One region of the Peribacillus sp. NPDC076916 genome, then DNA from elsewhere that is predicted to be linked to it. Evidence: riboswitches for the same ligand, from Rfam matches in the RefSeq annotation. Region 1 holds a riboswitch; each other region holds the start of a gene.
What was found. Region 1 has a riboswitch for S-adenosylmethionine ahead of metK (methionine adenosyltransferase). Riboswitches for the same ligand answer to the same signal wherever they lie in the genome.
Positions count from the first base shown of each region.

Region 2: it holds a riboswitch for S-adenosylmethionine, as region 1 does, so the genes downstream of both, ACQKFG_RS25635 (IS3 family transposase) here and metK (methionine adenosyltransferase) in region 1, are expected to answer to the same signal.
Region 3: it holds a riboswitch for S-adenosylmethionine, as region 1 does, so the genes downstream of both, ACQKFG_RS14410 (methionine ABC transporter ATP-binding protein) here and metK (methionine adenosyltransferase) in region 1, are expected to answer to the same signal.
Region 4: it holds a riboswitch for S-adenosylmethionine, as region 1 does, so the genes downstream of both, ACQKFG_RS09995 (methionine ABC transporter ATP-binding protein) here and metK (methionine adenosyltransferase) in region 1, are expected to answer to the same signal.

Region 1 is NZ_JBNNIU010000008.1:32,589-35,780, reverse strand. Features, by position in the region: gene ACQKFG_RS20250 (gamma carbonic anhydrase family protein) at 1-200, shown strand, start outside; gene metK (methionine adenosyltransferase) at 637-1,827, opposite strand; SAM riboswitch class I at 1,995-2,157, opposite strand; gene pckA (phosphoenolpyruvate carboxykinase (ATP)) at 2,588-3,192, shown strand, end outside.
Region 2 is NZ_JBNNIU010000017.1:33,961-37,152, forward strand. Features, by position in the region: gene proC (pyrroline-5-carboxylate reductase) at 1-9, shown strand, start outside; gene ACQKFG_RS25630 (YkvI family membrane protein) at 144-1,202, shown strand; SAM riboswitch class I at 1,679-1,789, shown strand; gene ACQKFG_RS25635 (IS3 family transposase) at 1,984-2,094, shown strand; gene ACQKFG_RS25640 (M14 family metallopeptidase) at 3,037-3,192, shown strand, end outside.
Region 3 is NZ_JBNNIU010000004.1:147,745-150,936, reverse strand. Features, by position in the region: gene ACQKFG_RS14415 (O-acetylhomoserine aminocarboxypropyltransferase/cysteine synthase family protein) at 33-1,343, shown strand; SAM riboswitch class I at 1,461-1,573, shown strand; gene ACQKFG_RS14410 (methionine ABC transporter ATP-binding protein) at 1,727-2,761, shown strand; gene ACQKFG_RS14405 (methionine ABC transporter permease) at 2,754-3,192, shown strand, end outside.
Region 4 is NZ_JBNNIU010000003.1:100,875-104,066, forward strand. Features, by position in the region: gene ACQKFG_RS09985 (DUF4440 domain-containing protein) at 146-514, shown strand; gene ACQKFG_RS09990 (GNAT family N-acetyltransferase) at 618-1,091, shown strand; SAM riboswitch class I at 1,220-1,331, shown strand; gene ACQKFG_RS09995 (methionine ABC transporter ATP-binding protein) at 1,652-2,668, shown strand; gene ACQKFG_RS10000 (methionine ABC transporter permease) at 2,689-3,192, shown strand, end outside.

The DNA.
Region 1 (3,192 bases):
AAATCGGCGAAGGGGCCTTCATCGGTGCCGGCAGTCTAGTTCCCCAAGGTAAAGTCATTCCACCGAACATGCTGGCATTCGGACGTCCAGCTAAAGTCATTCGCGAAATCAACGAAGAAGACCGCCAGGATATGGAACGCATCGTACGTGAATACGCCGAAAAAGGACAATACTATAAAACGGCGGAACGAATAAAGTAACTCACCACCAATTGACTGAAAGTTACGAGTATTATACTGAAACTCACCAGTAAACGTTACAGACTCACGAGTAAACTGCTCTTACTCACGAGTAAAACGCTCTAACTTACGAGTAAATGCTACTAACTCACGAGTAAACTGCTCTAATTCACGAGTAAACTGCTCTTACTCACGAGTAAATGCTACTAACTTACGAGTAAACCGCTCTTACTCACGAGTAAATGCTACTAACTCACGAGTAAATGCTACTAACTCACGAGTAAACTGCTCTAACTCACGAGTAGTTGACCCAAACAAACTTGTAAACGCCCCTGACTCACGCGTATTGCACATAAGTTGAATTTTTTTGGGATTTCTTGAATTATTCCCGCTGACGGCAAAATTAATCCATAAAAAAGGTGCCCCGCTAATTGCGGGACACCTTTTTTTATATGGATTACGCTTGTGCTTTTAATGTTTCTGCTTTGTCCGTGCGTTCCCATGGAAGATCGACATCTGTACGGCCAAAGTGTCCGTAGGCAGCTGTTTGTTTGTAGATCGGGCGACGAAGGTCAAGCATTTTGATGATACCTGCTGGACGAAGGTCGAAGTTAGCGCGAACTAGGTCAACAAGGACTTCTTCGCTAACTGTACCAGTTCCGAACGTATCAATTGAGATAGATACTGGCTCTGCAACACCAATTGCGTAGGCCAATTGAACTTCCGCTTTGTCGGCAAGTCCGGCTGCCACGATGTTTTTCGCAACATAACGAGCAGCGTATGCAGCAGAACGGTCAACTTTAGTAGCATCCTTACCAGAGAATGCACCGCCGCCGTGGCGAGCGTATCCGCCGTAAGTATCAACGATGATTTTACGTCCAGTAAGACCAGCATCCCCTTGAGGTCCGCCAATTACGAAACGGCCAGTCGGGTTGATGAAGTACTTAGTATCGGCATCGATCAATTCAGCTGGAACGACTGCCTCGATCACGTGTTCTTTTAGATCGGCTTGAATTTGTTCAAGCGTAATTTCTGCATCATGCTGTGTAGAGATAACGATCGTATCTACACGAACAGGAACGTTATTTTCATCATATTCCACAGTTACCTGTGTTTTACCATCAGGGCGCAGGTAAGCAAGAGTTTCATCTTTACGGACTTGAGCCAAGCGGAATGAAAGTTTATGCGCCAATGAAATCGGAAGCGGCATAAGCTCTTCTGTTTCATTACAAGCAAATCCGAACATAAGACCTTGGTCCCCTGCACCGATTGCATCGATTTCTTCCTCTGACATGTTTCCTTCACGAGCTTCCAATGCTTTATCGACACCAGCTGCGATATCGGCAGACTGCTCATCAATGGAACTCAACACTGCACAAGTTTCAGCATCGAAACCGTATTTCGCACGTGTGTAGCCAATTCCTTTAATCGTATCACGAACGATACGCGGAATATCTACGTAAGCGGAGGTTGTAATTTCACCGGCAACAAGTACAAGACCTGTAGTTACGCTAGTTTCACACGCAACACGTGCATTTGCATCCTTAGCTAGGATAGCATCTAAAATGGAATCTGAAATCTGATCACAAATTTTGTCCGGATGGCCCTCTGTAACAGATTCAGAAGTAAATAGACGTTTCTTTGACATCGTATTTCCTCCTTGGAAGTTAGTATGTTGCAGGCAAAAGCCTGAATTTTACGGAACTCGTTTCCCTCATTAGTTTCAACTATAGACACAGAATTACTTATTAAAAAACACAAAAACCTTCCCTGGCAAATGAGGAAAGGTTTAACATTCTGTCTTCTATCCTTTCACTCTTATCGTTCAAGGGTTTTTTACCTTGCTCAGGTTAGCACCATCACCACTATTCCTTGAAGACCTTCGCTTTATTTTCGGCGATCGATCTTGGAGTCAAGTTCAATATGGCAGGTTGCTGGGTTTCAAAGGGCCTGTCCCTCCACCAACTCGGGATAAGAGAATCCGTACAATTTAAGATATTATCGTATCTGGCTGGAACTTGTCAATGCTTTTCTAAAAAGATGATATCCATCCAGAATGGCGTTCATTTGAAAAAACATGTTGATGCAGCGTCCTAGAAGGGCTTACAATGCAAAATACGAATAGAAATGTTGTAAATTGCCATTAATAATAAAGTAATGAGCATCCGAAAAGGAACGAAATCCTGACTTTCCCTTTAGTCATATATTGCTTACTTACTTCCTATTAAAATAAAATTATCTTCATGAAAGTTTATGCGGTCATCCTGAATCGGTTCCTGCCGGATTAAAATGATTAATGCAACTAACTGAAAATAATCACAAATTAAAAGAAATAGTATAGACTAATTAAATGAATGTGTTATACTAATTGTAATCTAAAAACTTAAACAAAGGAAGGTACCTCATATATGAATTCTGTAGACGTTTCTAATGAGTTACACCAATTATTAACAGGAAACAATGTGCAAACTCAACTTTCAGTTCCTCAATTGGTCGAAAAAGTATTAAGCAGAAATGAAGGCGTTCTAACATCCACCGGTGCGGTAAAAGCTGAAACTGGCAAATATACAGGTCGTTCACCTAAAGATAAATATATCGTTGAAGAAGCATCAGTTAAAGATAAAATCGATTGGGGTCCAGTGAACCAGCCAATTTCCGAAGATGTATTCAATAAACTATATAATAAAGTAGTTGACTACCTAAAAGCAAAAGAAGAGATTTTTGTTTTTAAAGGTTTCGCTGGTGCAGATGAAACATCACGTCTTCCGATCCGTGTTGTTAATGAATATGCTTGGCATAACCTTTTCGCCCATACTTTGTTCATCCGTCCAAACGAAGAGGAATTGAGAGGTCACGAAGCTGAATTCACAATCCTTTCTGCACCTAACTTCAAAGCAGACCCGGAAGTTGACGGAACTACATCCGAAACTTTCATCATCGTTTCATTTGAACGCCGTACCATCCTGATCGGCGGAACGGAATATGCAGGAGAAATGAAAAAATCGATCTTCTC
Region 2 (3,192 bases), on a different contig from region 1:
GTACCATAAGAGGAAGGTGTCCAAGTTAACTATTACCATGGATCCTCCTTAGTAAAATATATGTATCAAAAGATATGGTTATAAAATGATAATCCTATCAAATAGTTAGAATAAATTAAAACGTAAGAAAAACGGAGGACAACATGAAGAGAATCCTTAAGATCGCTAGTGCTTTTATCGGAATCCTTATCGGAGCAGGGTTCGCCTCAGGACAAGAGACCATGCTTTATTTTGTAAGCTTCGGGAAATTGGGCACAATTGGAGCTATCATTTCAGTCGTTATTTTTGCATACCTTGGAATGATTCTGATGAAGCTTGGCAGTCGTACACAAACAGATTCGCATCAGGAAGCAATTTATAAGATTTGTGGTCGCTTTCTCGGCGGTATCATTGATTATGTTCTGAACGCCATCCTACTAGGTATCGGAATTGTCATGATTGCGGGGTCAGGCTCAATCTTTAATCAGCAATTCGGATTACCTTCTTTTATAGGCACCATTCTTATGACTGTTCTTGTTATGACAACAGTTATGCTGAAAGTTGACCGTGTGATTAAGGTAATTGCATCCGTCACACCATTTCTGATTATTGTCGTACTTTTCTTATTTATTTATAGTATGTTAACAATGAATTCATCGTTTACGTCACTTGAACCACATGCACTGGAACAAAATTCAGCTGCGGGACATTGGCTAATATCTGCAATAAACTATATTTCAATAACCATAGCAATGGGGGCTTCCATGACACTTGTTATGGGTGGAAATGAACCTGATGAAAGGATATCATCCATTGGAGGACTTATCGGAGGGGCTGCTTTAGGTCTACTTGTTATGATTAGTCACCTTACTATTTTCTCACATATTCATACTGTATCGCACTTAGATATGCCAATGCTGGGAATCGCCAACAGTGTTTCACCTCTCTTAGGTATTCTGTACTCTCTCGTTCTGTTCGCTATGATTTTCAACTCGGCAGTCAGCATGTTCTACTCATTTGGAACACGCTTTTCAAATCCGCATACCACAAAATTTAAAGTAATCATCATTTCATCACTGTTGATAGGATTTATAGCAAGCTTCTTTGGCTTCACTAAACTTGTTTCCTCTCTCTATCCAATCTTTGGCTATATGGGAATTGTTCTTATTATCGTTCTCATCATTACTCCATTCCGAATGAGTCGATTAACGAAAGAAAATTAAATGGAATAACTATAAGCTCTCTAGTAAATGATATTCTAATTTATCTGTATGTTCTTCTTACACAGCTATTATTTTTGGATGTGGCCTCCTATAAATAATAGGATAATCCTTTTCGTCATATTTCTCTTGAGTTGTATAAACTAGCTTGCTTCATTAATTGAAAACTGGGCATCTATCCCCTTTTATTTCCACGAGCATCAAGCCTTTGCCATTTATTAAGTGAATAACGATTATTGCTAATGAAGCATCCAAGAAAAAGGATTGCAGTAAGATGCGGGGATACTTCCTCATTGATAGCTTTTATTAATGTCAATATAAAACTATCCAATATATACATTCCTTTCGAAAAATAAACTACTGAACTTTGCCTCACCACCTGGAATATTTCACCATAGGGTTTGGTCATGATAAGATCACTCTCGTACTATATTCACGCTGAATTTAAAATAATGTGTTTACTTGAATATAATGTTTGACTCTTATCAAGAGAGGTGGAGGGACTGTGCCCAGTGAAGCCCGGCAACCGTCAGTTAATTAACTGAAATGGTGCCAATTCCTGCAAAGCAATGTGCTTTGGAAGATGAGAGAAAGGATTGAGGATTGTTTAACCAACCTTTCTACTAATGAGTAGAAAGGTTTTTTTTGAGAAAAAGACGATCTCCCTTGGTGGAATGATATTAAGATTCCTGTTGAACTATGTAAACATCGAAATGACGCAGGAGTGATTGGGGCAATGTATCATTTTATTCAACAACAAAGATTATAAAAACTTATTATTTAAGTGTTCACCTTAGTTTATAGAGTTATAGAAGAATACAATATGAGTCGTTACCAATGGGGACTAAAGAAAATGGCCCCGGTACAATACCGGGACCACCTATTAGCCGTTTAGGAACTTTTTACTGTCCGAAAAATGGGGCATAGTTCAGATTACCATCGCTTTTTTTATTTCGACATTGCTAGCATGCCTTGTAAAATAACCTCAATACCCCATTCAAAACGTTCGATGCATCCGCCTGCGAACATATCTGATTTTAGCATCATAATCAATGGATATTTCGCTGGATCTGCTTGATTATAAAGTGCAATCATATCGTCTAAGTCCGTGCTTTCCTCTTCTACTCGACTTCCCCGTTCAAATGAATATCAATTCCCCAAGCCATACTACGTTTTCACTCATACCACCGTTTTTCAAATATTTCAGTAAGCATTCATTGATTTTTAAAGAGTTTTGACCATATGGAGAAATAGTCATTGCAAGCATTCTAGGCATACTTTAAAAAAGAGCCTCTCCAAATGTATCTTCTCTTCCACATTTGTTACTATTTCATTTATTTGCTCTTGCACTTTCTTAATACCCTGTTTTGTTTCAGTTGAGTATTTGTTTTTGCCATTCCCCATCATTCCTATTCATAATAATTCTTGTTTCTTTATTAAAGGTTGGACTGGCACAAAGGTTGATAGGCATTTAATGGTTTTTAACAATAGAGTCGTAATTCACATGAAGTATATTACAACTTTCCTTCTACAAAATTAAACAAAAGGCAACAATATTAAACAATGAAAACAGTTGATTATCAATATACAGTTTATAGGAATTATAGTGGAATAAAATCCAGTAATTTTGCACTCCTTAATTACTAAATCTTTTGAGGAGCACAGTACTTTTTAAACAGGAAAAACTACCTAAAATTTGTTCTTCTAAAATAAAGTATTAATAAAATTTTTGTAGAGTGGATTTTTAACTGCCCCTGATTTTACGACAAGATATTAAGTACATTCAATTTACAATAAGCTTGTATTAAAAATTTCTAGCATTTTGGGGGTGCAGTTTTTGACAAAACAGAAAAAGCAGAAATGGAAAAGGAATTTAGTGGTGATGACTGCCATAACCGGACTAGTGTTCTCTATATTTTATCCAGGCCTAAGTATTCCGGTTGCAGCGGTCGAACAGCCTGACCAGCCGATTCCTAAGGAAGAATCGGTCTCA
Region 3 (3,192 bases), on a different contig from region 1:
CCAACTAAATCCATAGAAAAAGGTGAAACCATATGTCAGGGAAAAAGTTGCGTTTTGAAACATTGAGTGTTCATGGCGGTCTGCAAACTGATGAAACAGGTGCCCGTGCCGTTCCTATCTACCAAAGCAATGCATACTTGTTCAAAGACACCGACCATGCAGCGAATTTATTTGGCCTAAAGGAGAATGGCTATATATATACACGGCTTCATAATCCCACGGTCAGCGTTTTTGAAGAAAGAATGGCCTTATTGGAAGGTGGCATCGGCGGATTGGCAACAGCAAGCGGAATGGCTGCCATCTCACTTTCAATCCTGAACATTGCCGGTGCAGGTGATGAGATTGTTTCAGCCTCTACATTATATGGCGGTACGTATAACCTTTTTGAAAATACTCTTCCTAAATATGGGATCAAAGTGAGGTTCGTTTCTCCCGATGACCCTGAAAATTTCAAAAGGGCGATTACGCCAAGAACTAAAGCCATTTTTGCCGAAACGATCGGTAATCCAAGTTTGAGGGTGCTTGATATTGAAGCGGTAGCGAAAATCGCCCATGAAGCCGGCATACCTTTAATCATTGATAATACCTTTGCAACACCATATCTTTGCAGACCAATTGATTTTGGCGCGGACATCGTCATCCATTCCGCTACAAAATGGCTTCTGGGAAATGGAACGACACTAGGCGGTGTCATCGTGGATGGAGGGAAGTTCGATTGGAACTCGCCAAACTACCCTGGCTTCACGGAGCCTGACCCAAGTTATGACGGTCTGGTATATGCCGAGGCAGTTGGACCTGCCGCATTCATAACGAAAGCCCGAGTCCAGTTACTTCGTGATTTAGGCCCTGCGCTAAGTGCCCAAAGTGCATTCCAGTTTACGCTTGGACTTGAAACGCTGCATGTAAGGATGAAAGAGCATCTATCAAACACCAAGTCTGTCATTGAATATTTAAAAAACCATCCTGCCGTGACTTGGGTTTCGCATCCTGGTGATGAGGATCATCCCGATAAGGCCCTTGCGGATAAATATTTGCCTAAGGGAGCTGGATCTGTCGTGACTTTTGGAATACAAGGTAATCGCGAAGCTGGGGCAAAACTTATCAATTCGGTGGAATTATGGTCCCATGTGGCGAATGTAGGGGATGCGAAGAGCTTGATCATCCACCCAGCCAGTACGACCCATCAACAATTGAATGAGGCGGGTCTTGCGAAAGCGGGTGTAAGTGCCGATCAAGTCCGTTTATCAATTGGGATTGAAAATGTAGACGACTTAATAGAAGATTTAGAGCAGGCAATTGAAAAAGCGACGAATATCGTCTCCTTGACTTCCAAAACGCTTTAAGCAAAGTTTCTGTTCATTCTTGAACTAGAAATAATATACATTGCGCTCCTTTTTTATCTATGATAAAATTTCTCCATACTAAAGAACTTAATGATGTACAAATATTCTATATATTAGCTCTTATCAAGAGAGGTGGAGGGATGTGCCCGATGAAACCCGGCAACCGACAAGGAGATTTCCTTGGAAAGGTGCCAATTCACACAAAGTTTAATTACTTTGGAAGATGAGAGAAAGGCCTGTTTCTTCACCTGCCTTTCTGCTCATGCAGAAAGGTTTTTTCAGTTTTAATGGGGAAAACATGTGCATGTTATGAGAAACAGACTAATAATGTAAAGAAATCAACTAAGTTCATAGGTTTTATTGGATAAAAGAGGTGAGGATTAATGATTACATTGACGAAAGTCAGTAAGCTGTTCCGAACAGGAAAAGGAAACAGTGAGACGATCAAGGCTGTAAATAATGTGAATGTTGAAATAAATAAAGGCGAGATTTTCGGTATCATCGGTTACAGTGGAGCCGGGAAAAGTACTTTAATCAGAATGCTCAATGGATTGGAAACTCCTACAGAGGGATCCGTTGTGGTGGCTGAGAAGGAAATTTCAAAAATTAAAGGGGCTCAGCTCCGTAAGGCACGTCAAGAAATCAGCATGATTTTCCAACATTTCAATCTATTATGGTCAAGGACCGTTCAGGATAATATTTCTTTCCCATTGGAAATTGCTGGTGTTTCTAAAGCGGAACGGATCAAGCGTGTGAACGAATTGATCAAGTTAGTCGGACTGGAAGGCAGGGAAAAGGCCTATCCTTCACAATTAAGCGGAGGGCAAAAGCAAAGGGTGGGCATAGCGAGGGCTTTGGCAAATGACCCTAAAGTGCTGCTGTGTGATGAAGCGACATCTGCCTTGGATCCGCAGACTACCGACTCCATACTCGAATTGCTTGTTGACATCAATCAGCGCCTAGGATTGACGATCGTCTTGATAACACATGAAATGCATGTAATACGTAAAATCTGTCATCGCGTCGCCGTGATGGAAAACGGGCAAGTTGTTGAACAGGGTCCTGTCCTGGATGTTTTCAAGAATCCTAAAGAACAAATGACAAAGCGTTTCGTGCAGCAGGTAACGGAACCAGAAGAAACGAAAGAAACGATGGACCATTTGCTCGAACGTTATCCTGCAGGTAAAGTGATTCAATTGACCTTTGTAGGTGATCATGCAGAAAGCCCGTTGATCACCAAGCTTGTGCGTAACTTCGAGTTGGATGTCAATATCGTTCAAGGTAAGATATCCCAAACAAGAAGCGGTTCATATGGAACATTGTTTATCCATCTTGATGGCACTGAGGATGAAATGCTCCGCGCAATCGAATTCATTAAAGCACAGCAGGTAGGCGTGGAGGTGATTACTCATGCTTGAAGAATTATTGCCGAATGTTGATTGGGAAGACATTATTGAAGCAACGAAAGAAACGCTTTACATGACAAGCGTCTCTGTAGTGGCAACCTTTTTTATAGGCATAATATTAGGATTGATCCTGTTCCTGACAGGGAAGGGTAATATGTGGGAAAACCGGGTAGTCAACGGGGTCATGAGTGCAGTCGTTAATATATTCCGTTCCATTCCATTTCTTATTTTGATCGTGCTGCTCATTCCTTTCACTAAAGCACTCGTCGGATCCATGATCGGAGAGAACGCTGCACTGCCGGCACTTATTATCGGTTCCGCCCCATTTTATGCGCGTATGGTTGAAATCGGCCTTCGTGAAATCGATAAAGGTGTAATTGAAGCCGCTAAATCCATGGGGGCAAAAACGAGCACGATCATTTGGAAGGTCCTTCTTCCAGAGT
Region 4 (3,192 bases), on a different contig from region 1:
GAAATATGGAAACAAAGTAGGTATGCAAAAACGGTTAAATACAAAAAAATGCTGCTGACCGCAAAATATTAACCAACTTGATAAAAAATCTTTGCCACCATGGATCATGAATTTCACCAATAATTGAAAAAGGAGGACAAGATGAATGGATGGTGAATCTTCATTATTAAAAGAACAGTTGTATCAACTGGAGGAGAAATTGTTAAAGTCTGAAGTCCGTAAATCTCCAGAAGAGCTTTCATTATTATTGAAAGATGATTTCTTTGAGTTCGGCAGTTCGGGTAACATATGGTCAAAAAACGATTTTATGGGGCAAGAGGGAGCCGGAGCGGTGAAGATGACACTAAGTCAATTTGATATGCATCCATTGTCTGAGGATACCGTTTTAACGACGTACCGGATTTTTGATGAAGATAAAGTGGAACATACCTTAAGGAGTTCAATCTGGAAATGTACGAATGGAAGATGGCAAATGTTTTTTCATCAAGGCACAAAAACGAAAGGGCCCCGCTAAGCCTATTATTTATGAAAAAGAAAAAAATTAATATCATAAAAATGCGTAAGTAAAATGAGATTTGATTTTTGAAAAAACTATTTCACTAAAATGATAGGGGTGGGTGAAGCTGATCTTTCGTACCATTGATACCGATAAAGATAAAGAGATTATCATTAAATTCAGGAAAGATTCCTATGTTGTAAGTTTTGGATCTGAAGATGGTTTTGGAGATGAGAATACATATCTGCAACGAATGAAAGAACGGATCCGCAAATTTCCGGATGGACAGGTGATCATTGAAAAGGACCAAGAACCGATTGGCCAAATGGAACTTCAAATTCGTGAGTATGAAGGAATGGAAATCGGCTATGTGAATCTTATTTATCTTATTCCCGATTACCGCAGTAAAGGCCTTGGCAAGGAATTGGTTCGCTACGCAGAAAACTTTTTCAGGCAATTTAATGTATCCGAATATCATTTAAGGGTTTCTCCGGATAATGGAAGGGCGATTCGTTTATATACGAATTCAGGCATGAAGAAGATAAGCGAAGAAAATGAAAAATACCTTGTATGGAGAATGAGCAAATCAATTTGAAGTTATGTCAATATAATTAAAAGTTATCAATTCACTATACTATAAAAATATCTAGCGTGAGGAAAAATACGGTTGACTTTAGAGAAATTAGAATATATAGTGAAGGACATAATTAAATATAACGTTAATTCTTATCAAGAGATGTGGAGGGACTTGGCCCTATGATACCTCGGCAGCGGGTTTTTACTTTTGTAAAAATACTGTGCTAATTCCAACGGACGAAAGTTTGAAAGATAAGAAGGAGCTTTTCTTAGATAATTAATTTAAGAGTTTACTCTTTTTGATGTCTAAAAGAGGCCTCTTCTGTCTGATGACGGAAGAGGCCTCTTTTGTTTATTCAAAATGTATATGGTTATTTGGAGAATTGGTGCAATTACTCGTAAGTTTGGCAGATTTACTCGTGAGTTTCACGCATTTACTCGTGAATTTGGCAGATTTACTCGTGAGTTTCACGCATTTACTCGTGAATTCCAAAAATTTAACCCTATCATTATGAAACTTGGCAAAGCTCTTCTCTAGATAATGAATTGGTACAAATAAACAGCATGGGGGGAGATTGGATGATTGAGTTTCAACATGTCAAAAAGGTTTATCAAACAAAGAAACAGACTGTCGAGGCTTTGAAGGGCATCAATTTGACAGTGGAAAAGGGGGATATATTCGGTGTAGTCGGTTATAGCGGGGCCGGGAAGAGTACGTTGATCCGGTTGGTCAATTTGCTTGAACATCCTTCAGGTGGTTCAGTGATTGTTGGGGGCAAGGATTTAACCAAATTGAACCCGAAGGAATTGCGGGCAGAAAAGAAAAAAATCGGGATGATCTTTCAGCATTTCAATTTGCTGAACTCAAAGACCGTTTTTGATAATATCGCCATGCCGTTGATTTTATCGGGAATCCCCGGTAAAGAAATCAAAAAGCGGGTAGGCGAGCTGTTGGAGTTCGTTGGCTTATCGAGCAAAGCAAAGAGTTATCCGGAACAATTATCCGGCGGTCAAAAGCAGCGGATCGGCATTGCGAGAGCATTGGCTACCAATCCATCGATCTTATTGTGTGATGAAGCTACCTCGGCATTGGATCCACAAACAACTAGTGCCGTTCTTCAGCTCTTAAAGAAAATCAATAAAGAATACAATATCACCATTCTGCTAATCACTCATGAGATGTCTGTCATTAGGGAAATTTGCAATAAGGTAGCAGTCATGGAGGGCGGATGCGTCGTTGAACAAGGTTCGGTTTTCGAAGTTTTTGCGAAGCCGCAAACGGATATTGCAAAAAACTTCGTAAGAACGGTCATACATGACGAAATTCCACAAAGTTTCCTAAAAAGCATAGGGTCCCATATCCCGATTATTTGGAAAATTAATTTTATTGGGACTACTTCGGGTACTCCTTTACTTTCAACGATCTCGAAGAAATATGATGTTCATTTAAGTGTTTTATCAGCCAATATTTCTGAAATTCAGGAAACGCCTTTCGGGAATTTGATCATCGAAGTGACCGGGAACAAAAATGAGGTGGACAAAGCTTATCAATATATTAAAGATGAGGGGATTCTCGTCCAGGAGGTGCAGATTTAATGGGTAATACGCTTTGGGGAATGGAAATAACGGCAGATCAGCTGTCGACAGCTTTCGGTGACACACTTTATATGGTAGCCATCTCATTGGTATTTTCCGGATTGATTGGGCTTCCGCTCGGTATCCTGCTTGTCATTACAAGAAAAGGTCACATCCTGGAGAATAAATGGGTCTTTAATGTATTGAACCCGATCATCAATATATTGCGGTCGGTTCCTTTCATCATCTTGCTTGTAGCACTTATTCCGTTTACAAGAATGATTGTAGGCAGTGCAATCGGAACGAATGCGGCGATTGTTCCGTTAATCTTTTACGCGGCTCCTTATATTGCCCGGCTTGTGGAGAACTCCCTGTTGGAAGTGGACAAAGGGATCATCGAGGCAGCTCAGGCGATGGGGGCGACGACATGGCAAATCATTTACCGCTTTTTGATTCCCGAGGGACTTAGTTCGTTGATCCTTACATTTACAACAGCGACAATCGGGCTTGTTGGTTCTACGGCCATGGCAGGTGCCGTCGGTGCA